DNA from 2 places in the Streptomyces sp. NPDC050625 genome. Region 1 is predicted to be linked to the other one. Evidence: riboswitches for the same ligand, from Rfam matches in the RefSeq annotation. Region 1 holds a riboswitch; the other holds the start of a gene.

Region 1 (5,158 bases):
CACCCGTCCACGCGCTGATCAACACCTACAAGGTGGCGCTGCCGCTGCACCCGGAGTACCGCACCATGCCCATGGTCTGGTACATCCCGCCGCTCTCCCCGGTCGTCGACGCCGTCCGCGGGACCGGCCACGACGCCGAGAACCACCGCAACCTGTTCGCGGCCGTCGACGCCCTGCGCATCCCCGTCGACTACCTCGCCCAGCTCTTCACCGCGGGCGACCCCGCACCCGTCGACGCCGTGCTGCGACGCCTGGCCGCCATGCGCTCCTACATGCGCGACATCAACCTCGGCCGGGAGCCCGACGCCGCCATCCCCGAACAGGTCGGCATGAGCGAGCAGCAGATGTACGACATGTACCGGCTGCTGGCCCTGGCCAAGTACGACGAGCGGTACGTCATCCCGCCCGCCCACGCCGAACAGGCCCACAACCTGGAGGAACTCGCCACAGAGTGCAGCCTGGACTACGAGGGCGGGCCCGGCATGGGAGGCTCCGGCCCCTTCGGCGAGGCCTCCGGCGGCGCCGCTCCGATCGCGGTGGAGAACTACCGGGCCCTGCGCGACCGCCAGTCCGCCGACACTCCCGCCACCCCCACCGACAAGGCCACCCGCGTCAACCTCCTCAACTGGGACGGCAAGGGCACCCCGCCGGGCCTGTTCCCACCCTCCGGCGGCGGGACCGCGTCCGGCGGCGAGGAGACCGGCACGGGCGGGGAGGTCGAACCGAAGCCGTGAGAAGAAAGACCAGAGCCACACCGCGCACCGAGCCCTGGCAGCCGCACGCCTGGCAGATCCAGTCCCTGCTGCTGGCCTACCCCGACGACCAGTTCACCGACCGGCTCGAACTGGCCCGACAGGTCGCCGCCCATCTCCCGCGGCCCGTCGCCGAACCCCTCCTGGAGTTCGTGGCGCACGCCGACCGGACCGCCCCCGCCGACCTGGCCGCCGCCTACGTCGCCACCTTCGACCACCGCAAACGCTGTTGCCCCTACCTCACCTACTACGCCCACGGCGACACCCGGAAGCGCGGTCTCGCGCTGCTCCGCCTGAAGCAGACGTACGCCGCCGCCGGCTGGCGGCTGGCCGACGACGAGCTGCCGGACCACCTCGCCGTCGTCCTGGAATTCGCCGCCACCGACCCAGCCACCGGACTCGGCCTGCTCACCGACCACCGCGCGGGACTGGAGCTGCTGCGCCTGTCCCTGCAGGACGAGGGCTCCGCCTGGGCCGACGTCCTGCGGTCCGTCTCCGCCACCCTTCCCCAGCTCGCGGGCGACGACCGTGAGGCAGTCGCCCGCCTCGCCGCCGAAGGCCCACCCGAAGAACAGGTCGGCCTCGACCCGTACACGCCCGCGCAGTACCTGCCCGACCCCGCGGGAGGCCCGCGATGACCGCACCCTCACCCGACCTGACCATGGCGGCCGAGACCAGTACCGGCGCGATCCTGCTGTGGGTCGTCCTGCCGTACCTGGCCCTCGCCGTCTTCGTCCTGGGCCACGTCTGGCGCTACCGCTACGACAAGTTCGGCTGGACCACCCGCTCCTCCCAGCTGTACGAGAACCGGCTGCTGCGCATCGGCAGCCCGCTGTTCCACTTCGGCATCCTCCTGGTGCTCCTCGGCCACATCGGCGGGCTGCTCGTCCCCAAGAGCTGGACCGAGGCGGCCGGCATCAGCGAGCACACCTACCACGTCACGGCCGTCACGCTCGGCACCGCGGCGGGCGTGTGCACCCTGGGCGGACTCGCCATCCTCGTCTACCGGCGCCGTACCGTCGGCCCGGTCTTCTCCGCCACCACCCGCAACGACAAGGCCATGTACGTCTCGCTCACCGCGACCATCGTGCTCGGCCTGGCGGCCACCGTCGCCGCCAACATCGTCGGCGGCGGCTACGACTACCGCGAGACCATCTCCCCCTGGTTCCGCTCCATCTTCTACCTCCAGCCCGACCCGGCCCTGATGGCCGGAGCGCCGATCCTCTTCCAGCTCCATGCGATCAGCGCCCTGCTGCTCTTCGCCGCCTGGCCCTTCACCCGCCTGGTCCATATGCTCACCGCGCCCCTGGGCTACCTCACCCGCCCCTACATCGTCTACCGCAGCCGCGACGTCGGCCTCGGTGCCCGGGCGCCGCGTCGTGGCTGGGAACGCGTCGGATAGCGAGCCCTGTCGGACGGGTCCGACCGTCAGCCCTTGGGCCAGAGGACGAAGTCGGCGAACGCCCGGCGAGCGGGCTCGGGCCCGACCTCGTCCAGGGCCGCGCGCACGGCGTGGAGGTGGTCGGGGGTCATCTCCAGCGGGGGTTCGTCCGGCTGATATGTGGTCCGGACCGGATAGTCGACACCGGGCCGGCGCGTCATCTCGATGTGGCAGCCCAGCACATGCGTGACCGGGCGGCGGCCGGCGAATGCGATCAGGCGGTCGATCGTCCGTGAGAACGCCGACCAGTCCTCGATGTACAACCGGCCCCGGTAGACGGTGTCCCCGGTCAGCAGGAACCCGGTCCACGGGTCGTAGTAGGTGATCGCCGCGGCGTCATGGCCCGGTGTCGCGAGCGCCTCCAGGACTCGCCCTCCGAGATCGAGCGGCCGCGGCGCGTCCGGGTCGTCGGCGAAGCCGAGGAACGCCCATGCCGCATCCCGCTCGGCACCGACCACGACGGTGTCCGGGCGATCGAGGAACTGGGCGTCGCCCGCGACGTGATCGCCGTGCGAGTGCGTGTGGAGCACGAGCAGCCGATAGCCATCACGCGGATGACGAGCCAGCCACGTCCCGACAAGACCGTCGACGGTCCGGCGCACCGGGAAGAACTCCGGCGAGGCCGTGGCACCGGTGTCGATCAGGACCGCCCGTCGCTCTCCGAACAGCAGATACAGAAACGGCGCCTCGTAGTCGATCGCCTTGTTCTGCCGCAGCACCACCGTGTGCTCGTCGTACCAGTGCACCTGAAGATCGGGATCGGTGTTGTGCTTGGCCGACGGCGACCCGTGAATCCAGGCCACACTCAGCGGCTCCGCACTGAACTTCCGGCCACCCGGCTCGCCCGTACCGGACATGACGCCTCCCGAAGTGCGTCGTCTTGGCGGGCCGGGTACGGCGCACATCTCGTCCGGGGAGACACGCATGTGCGCCTCCGGCCGGACGTTATCACCGCACACCCACCGCCAGGCACCGTGGTTGCCGACAGCCGTCAGGTCTGGCGCGGGTTCGGCTTGAGCACGGCGAACACCGCCTGGGCCGGGTCCGCCAGCCAGGCGATGCGCCCGACGTCCGGCACGTCCGCGGCCGGCATGAGCACCGTCCCGCCGTTTGCCTGCACCGCGGTGACGACGGCATCCGCATCGGCAACGGCGAAGTACGGCACCCAGCGAGCCACCTCGTGTTCTCCCTGAAGCGGAGCCACGCCGCCGAAGGACCCCTCCTCCTGGTCGCCGTCCCTGATGCTCAGGACCCGGTACGTCATGCCGGGCGCCTGCATCTCCTGAGAGCGCCAGCCGAACAGCCCGTGGTAGAAGCGGATGGCCGCTTCCGGGTCCGCGACCTGCAGCTCGACCCACACCAGCGTGTTGTCCTCGGACGTCTTCTCCAGGCCCGCCCCGGCTTCGAACACGGCGAACTCCGCACCCTGCGGATCGGTGAACTGGGCCAGTTGCCCCTCGCCCACGCTCATCGGCTCGACACGCACACGACCGCCCCCGGTGACCACATCACGGGCGGTGGCCTGGATGTCGTCGCTGCGGAAGTACGTCGTCCAGGCCGACTGGGCGCCCTCCTCGGTCAGCGGCCCGAGGGCGGCGACGGTCTTCCCGTCCTGCTGGAAGAGCCCGTACCCGCCCGCTTCGGGCCCGAGCGACATGAACCGCCAGCCGAAGACGGCGCTGTAGAAGGCGGCGGCCGCCTCCAGGTCCGGGCTGCCGAGGTCGATCCAGACGGGCGACCCGGCGCGGTAGTCGGTGCCGAGCATGCGTTTCCTCCTGCGCGTCCGGTGCTGAGACCCCGTCACTATGCCGCCCTTCACGCATGGCTCCCGGCACAACGGTCCCCATGTCCCGGCCCTTTCACCCGGGCTGGGGAACCCGGTCGCCCGCACCACTCATGCGCAGTCGAGCCGCTCGGCCGACGCGGGCTGTCGGGCCTGTCGGGTGCCGGCGTGCCCGACAAGGCCGGCGAGCAGCAGGGCGACGAGGGCGATGAGGGAGGCGCCCCGCCAGCCGAGGCCTTCGAGCACGGGTGCCGCGAGTGCAGTGCCGATGGCGCCGACGACGAAGTACAGCACCAGGTAGACGCTGCTGAGGCTGCCGCTGCGGCCGGGGTCGAGGGCGATGACCCGGCTCTGATTGGCTGCTTGGGCGGCGAAGCAGCCGGCGTCGAAGACGGCGAGTCCGAGCGCGGTGAGCGGTGGGGTGCCGAGGCCCGTGGCGAGCAGGGCGGTTCCGCCTGCCGCGGCCACCATGGCGGCGGTGATCACGGCGCGGGGGGTGTAACGGTCGGTGAGCCGTCCGGTGACGGGGAGGGCGGCGAAGCCGAGGAGGCCCGCCAGACTGTACAGCCCGATGGCGGAAGGGCTGAGCGAGTAGGGCGGCTGGGCGAGGGCGAGCGCCAGTGCCACCCAGACCAGGTTGAAGGCGAAGTACCACAGGCCGCCCGCGATCACCGCGTGACGCAGGGGCCGGTGCCGGCGCAGGAGCGGTGGGAGCGAGCGGAGCGTGGCGAGGTAGCCGTGGCCGGTGTGGGGCTGCTGCCGGGGCAGGAGCGTGGCCGCGCCCAGGGCTCCCAGGAGGGCGAGAGCGGCGAAGACGAGCAGCATCCACCGCCAGCCGAGGACATCGGCGAGGGCTCCGCCGGCCGTCCGGCTGAGCAGGATGCCGGCCGACATGCCCGCGGCCACCGTGGCGACACCCGTGGCGCGTCGTGCGGGCGGAGCATGGCGGCCGACGATGCTGCTCGCCTGTGCCGCGACGCTGGCTGTGGCGCCGATGAGCAGGTAGGAGGCAAGAAGAACCCCCGCGCTGTGGGCGGACGCGGCCAGGGCGAGGGCGGCGGCCAGGCACAGGAGCTGTCCCGCGATCAGGCGGTTGGGGGCCACACGGTCGGTGAGCGGAAGCAGGAGGGCGAAGCCGACCACGCAGCCGGTGAGCGCGGCGGTCGGTACGAGCCCGATGAC
Region 2 (5,158 bases), on a different contig from region 1:
GTCCCTATGGGTACGGGCGCACGGCACACCGCCGTGCGCTCGGCCTACGAGGGAGAGGGACCAACACCATGGGCGCGAGCCGACACCGACGTCGAGGCCGTATCACCGCCATCGCCGCCACCGTGGCCGCCGTAGCGCTCACCGCGGGCCTCACCACCGGCTGCGACGCCGTCAACAAGGCCCTGGACTGCGTCCAGACCGCCGACTCCATCGCGGACAGCGTGACCGACCTCCAGCAGGCGGTGGAGAACGCGGCCAACGATCCGACGCAGACCGACGAGTCCCTCAACTCGATCCAGAAGAACCTCGACAAGATCGGCGACAAGACGGACAACGCCGATGTCAACAAGGCGGTCGACGACCTCCGCAAGGCGGTCGACAACGTCCGTCAGGCGATCAAGAACGGCGACGAGACCCCGGACATCGGCCCGGTCACGGACGCGGCGGGCGAACTGACCAAGGTCTGCACCCCGTAGCGAGCGCCGGGGCAGGTCGTGGGGCCAGGGATACTGAACCCCATGACCCGCCTGATCCTCGCCACCCGCAACGCCGGAAAGATCACCGAGCTCCGCTCGATCCTCGCCGCGGCAGGCCTGCCGCACGAGCTGGTCGGAGCCGACGCGTTCCCCGACATCCCCGATGTCCCGGAAACGGGAGTGACGTTCGCCGAGAACGCCCTCCTCAAGGCCCACGCCCTGGCCCGGGCCACCGGTCTGCCGGCGGTGGCCGACGACTCCGGCCTCTGCGTGGACGTCCTGGGCGGCGCCCCCGGCATCTTCTCCGCCCGCTGGGCCGGCAACCACGGCGACGACAAGGCCAATCTGGACCTCCTGCTGGCCCAGCTCTCGGACATCGCCGACGAACACCGGGGCGCCCACTTCGCCTGCGCCGCGGCTCTCGCCCTGCCGGACGGGACGGAGCGGGTGGTCGAGGGCCGGTTGACCGGGACCCTGCGGCACACTCCGAGCGGCACCAACGGCTTCGGATACGACCCGATCCTCCAGCCGGAGGGGGAGTCGCGGACGTGCGCCGAGCTGAGCCCCGAGGAGAAGAACGCGATCAGCCACCGGGGCAAGGCGTTCCGCGCCCTGGTGCCCGTCGTGACGGAGTTGCTCGGTCGGTAAGGAGCTGGTGCGGCCGGAGGGACTCGAACCCTCACGGGAGTTACCCCACTGGGACCTAAACCCAGCGTGACTGCCAATTCCACCACGGCCGCCCGGTGCTGCCCGGCCATGCTAGCGGCCGGGCAGCGTGGTCAGACGCCCAGATCCTTGATGATCTTTGCCACGTGGCCCGTCGCCTTCACGTTGTAGAGGGCGCGTTCGACCTTGCCCTCCTCGTCGACGACGACCGTGGAGCGGATGACACCGACGACCGTCTTGCCGTACAGCTTCTTCTCGCCGAAGGCGCCGTAGGTCTCCAGGACCTGCTTGTCGGGGTCGGCGAGGAGGGTCACCTTCAGGGACTCCTTCTCGCGGAACTTGGCCAGCTTCTCCGGCTTGTCGGGGGAGATGCCGATCACGTCGTAACCCGCGCCCGCCAGGACCTCCAGGTTGTCCGTGAAGTCGCAGGCCTGCTTGGTGCAGCCGGGGGTGAGGGCCGCGGGGTAGAAGTACACGATGACCTTGCGGCCCTTGTGGTCGGCCAGGGACACCTCGTTGCCGTCGGCGTCGGGCAGGGTGAAGTCGGGGGCCACGTCCCCGGGCTGGAGTCGCTCGCTCATCGGACCAGAGTAACGGGGGGTCCTGACAGTGCGGCGGCGTGTGAAGCTGACAGACTGTCCAGAACAGCATCGAGGACTTCGGAGGCCGTACGGTGGCGGAGACGTCGGACACCAGAACCCCGGCGCAGATCGAGGCGGACATCAAGCGCCGTCGCGAGGTGCTGGCGGAGACGCTGGACGAGATCGGGGTGCGGGTGCATCCGAAGACGATCGTGGGCGACGCCAAGGCGAAGGTCGTCGCCAACGTCGACCACACCCTCGGCCGCGCCTACGTCCAGGTCAACCGCGTGGTGAGCGAGGTGCGGGCGCAGTTCGTGGACGAGGAGGGCGCCCCCCGGGTCGAGCGCATCGTGCCCGTCGCGCTCCTTGCCGTCGGGGTCGTGGGGCTGCTCGCGTTCGGCACCCGGCGCCGCAAGAGCTGACCCGGTCGCGTACGCAGGCGTAAAAGGCAGGTAGGTTCGAAGGCGTGAGCGCCAAGAGAAATGACCCCAGCACCCACCACGACAAGCTGCCCATCCGCATGCTGCACGACCGCGTGCTCGTGCGGCAGGACACCAGTGAGGGCGAGCGGCGTTCGGGCGGCGGCATCCTGATCCCCGCCACGGCGGCGGTCGGGCGGCGGCTGGCCTGGGCCGAGGTGGTGGCGGTCGGGCAGAACGTGCGGACGGTGGAGCCGGGCGACCGCGTCCTGTACGACCCGGAGGACCGGGCCGAGGTCGAGGTCCGCGGCACCGCGTACGTGCTCATGCGGGAACGCGATCTGCACGCCGTGGCGGCGGACCGGTTCGAAGGGTCGGAGGACTCCACGGGCCTGTACCTCTGAATCAACGGCGAAGAGGGCTGGTGACCATGGTCACCAGCCCTCTTCTCATTGCCTTGCTAAGGTCGAAAGAAGCCCGACGAGACGCGCCGTACCGGGATGGATGTACGCAAAGACGACGCACCCCCTGTCCGTCATTACGTACGCCCCGGAGGTGCCCCATGGCCTGGGTCCTGCTCGTCGTCGCCGGTCTGCTGGAGGTCGGCTGGTCGATCGGAATGAAGTACACCGACGGCTTCACCCGGCCCGTCCCCAGCGTCCTCACCGGCGCCGGCATCGTCGCCAGCATGCTGCTGCTGTCCTACGCCGCCCGGTCACTGCCCATCGGTACCGCCTACGGCGTGTGGGTGGGCATCGGGGCCGCCGGTGCGGCGGTGCTCGGCATGGTGGTGCTGGGGGAGCCGGCGACCGCCGCCCGGATCTTCTTCGTGTGTCTGCTGCTGGTCGCCGTGGTGGGGCTGAAGGCGACCTCCGGTCACTGACGGGTCAGTGACCGGAGGCTGACCGGTCGGCGACCGGTCACCGCCTGCTCGTCACTGCCTCCTCGTCGCGGCCTGCGGGCCCGCGACGGTGCCTCCCGTGGTGCCTCCCGGGGTGCCCCCGGTCGTGCCCCCGTCCGTGCCGCCGGTGGTTCCACCGGTGGTGGTGCCGCCGTCGGTCGTGCCTCCGGTCGTGCCGTCGGTGGTCGTCCCGCCGTCGGTCGTGCCTCCCGTCGTGTCGCCGCCGGTCGTGGGGGTGCCGCCGGTGGCCGTGCCGTCCGTCGGGGTCGCGGTCGTGCCGCCGTTGTCCTGGCCCTGGGTCTGCCCCTGGTCCTGGCCGCCGTCGGTGGTGCCGCCGTTGTCCTGGCTGCCGGTGGTGCCCGGCTGGGTCGGCGCCTGCGAGCTCGGGGCCTGGACCTCGGCGCCCTGCTGCAGTTCGAGGTCGAACTCGGTGGCGGGCTTCCCCTCCAGGGCGGCCTTCGTGTACTGGGCCCAGATGTCGGTGGGCGCCCCGCCGCCGTTGATGCGCGGCAGCCCCATCACGCCGTACAGCGACCTGTGGGCGGCCGTCACCGGGTCCTGGCCCATCACGGAGACGACCGTGGCCAGATCGGGCGTGTAGCCCGCGAACCAGGCCGCCGTGTCCTCCTCCGCGGTGCCGGTCTTGCCCGCCGCGGGGCGGCCGGCGTTCTGCGCGGCGGTCGCGGTGCCCGTCTGCACCACGCTCTGCAGGATCGACGTCGTGGTGTCGGCGGCCTCACGGCTGACGCCCTGCTCGGTCTGCCCGCCGGGCAGCTCGACCTCGTCCTTGCCGTCCTTGGTGATCTTCTCGATCATCGTGTACGTGCCGTGCTTGCCATGGTTGGCGAGCGTGGCGTACGCCTCCGCCATGTCCAGCACGCTCGCGGTGGCGGTGCCCAGGGCGATGGACGGGTACGGGTTCAGGTCCTTGGTGTCGGACGGGATGCCGAGGTCGACCGCGGTCTGCTTGACCTTGGCGGGGCCCACGTCGACGGCCATCTGCGCGTACACCGAGTTGACCGAGAGGTTGGTGGCCTGCCGCACCGTGATCTGCCCGTACGACTTGGAGTCCTCGTTCTCGGGGGCGTACGCGCCACCGCTCCAGCCCTGTACGGGCCGCTGGTTGGTGCCGTCGTAGTAGGTGTTCGGCGAGATCGGCTGGCCGTCCTGGGTCGTGGAGGCGTTCTGCACCGCCGAGGTGAACACGAAGGGCTTGAACGTGGAGCCGACCTGGAAGTCGCCCCGGGTCGCGCCGTTCGTGTACTGCTTCACGTAGTCGACGCCGCCGTACATCGCGACGACCTTGCCGGTCTTCGGGTCGACGGAGGCGCCGCCCGCGCGGACGTAGTTGTCGACCTTGCGGTTCTTCTTGTCCAGCTTGTCCATCAGCTGGTCGTTGACCGCCTTGACGAAGGCGTTCTGCTTGTCCTTCTGCAGGGTCGTGGTGATGCGGTAGCCGCCGCCCTCCAGGGCGTCCGCGTCGATGACCTTGTTCGTGGTGAGGTAGTGCTTGATCGCGTCCACGATGTAGCCGCGCTGGCCCGACAGGCCGGTGGAGACGGTCTGCTCCTTCGGCATCGGGAACTTCATGCCGGCCCGCTCGGACTTGCCGAGCCAGCCCTTGGTGACCATGCCGTCCAGGACGTAGTTCCAGCGGGCCACGGCCGCGGACTTGTTCTCCGGGTGCGCGACGACGTCGTACTCGCTGGGCGCGTTGACCAGCGCGGCGAGGTAGGCGGCGCGGGCCGGGTCCAGGTCGGTGGCGTCCACGCCGTAGTAGGCCTGGGCGGCGGCCTGGATGCCGTAGGCGTTGCGGCCGAAGTAGCTCGTGTTGAGGTAGCCCTCCAGGATGTCGTCCTTCGACTTGTTGCGGTCCAGCTTGATCGAGATGAAGAACTCCTTGGCCTTACGGGTGACCGTCTGTTCCTGGGCCAGGTAGTAGTTCTTCACGTACTGCTGGGTGATCGTCGAGCCGGACTGCTTGCCCTTGCCGGTCGCGGTGTTCCAGGCCGCGCGGATCATCGCCTTGGGGTCGATGGCCGACTCGGTGTAGAAGTCCCGGTCCTCGGCGGCCAGTACGGCGTGCTGGGCGTCCTTGGAGATCTGCGCGAGGGT

Evidence for each region. Region 1 has a riboswitch for guanidine ahead of AB0I54_RS11940 (MBL fold metallo-hydrolase). Riboswitches for the same ligand answer to the same signal wherever they lie in the genome.
Region 2: another riboswitch for guanidine. It lies ahead of AB0I54_RS09890 (multidrug efflux SMR transporter); the one in region 1 lies ahead of AB0I54_RS11940 (MBL fold metallo-hydrolase).

Annotation. Positions count from the first base shown of each region.
Region 1 covers NZ_JBFAIQ010000004.1:336,954-342,111, forward strand. Annotated here, with positions in the region: gene narH (nitrate reductase subunit beta) at 1-734, shown strand, start outside; gene narJ (nitrate reductase molybdenum cofactor assembly chaperone) at 731-1,390, shown strand; gene narI (respiratory nitrate reductase subunit gamma) at 1,387-2,154, shown strand; gene AB0I54_RS11940 (MBL fold metallo-hydrolase) at 2,181-3,050, opposite strand; guanidine-III (ykkC-III) riboswitch at 3,063-3,131, opposite strand; gene AB0I54_RS11945 (VOC family protein) at 3,185-3,958, opposite strand; gene AB0I54_RS11950 (MFS transporter) at 4,088-5,158, opposite strand, start outside.
Region 2 covers NZ_JBFAIQ010000003.1:525,881-531,038, reverse strand. Annotated here, with positions in the region: gene AB0I54_RS09920 (hypothetical protein) at 69-476, shown strand; gene rdgB (RdgB/HAM1 family non-canonical purine NTP pyrophosphatase) at 519-1,124, shown strand; tRNA gene AB0I54_RS09910 (tRNA-Leu) at 1,130-1,216, opposite strand; gene bcp (thioredoxin-dependent thiol peroxidase) at 1,256-1,723, opposite strand; gene AB0I54_RS09900 (DUF3618 domain-containing protein) at 1,816-2,145, shown strand; gene AB0I54_RS09895 (co-chaperone GroES) at 2,190-2,546, shown strand; guanidine-III (ykkC-III) riboswitch at 2,594-2,668, shown strand; gene AB0I54_RS09890 (multidrug efflux SMR transporter) at 2,705-3,025, shown strand; gene AB0I54_RS09885 (transglycosylase domain-containing protein) at 3,077-5,158, opposite strand, start outside.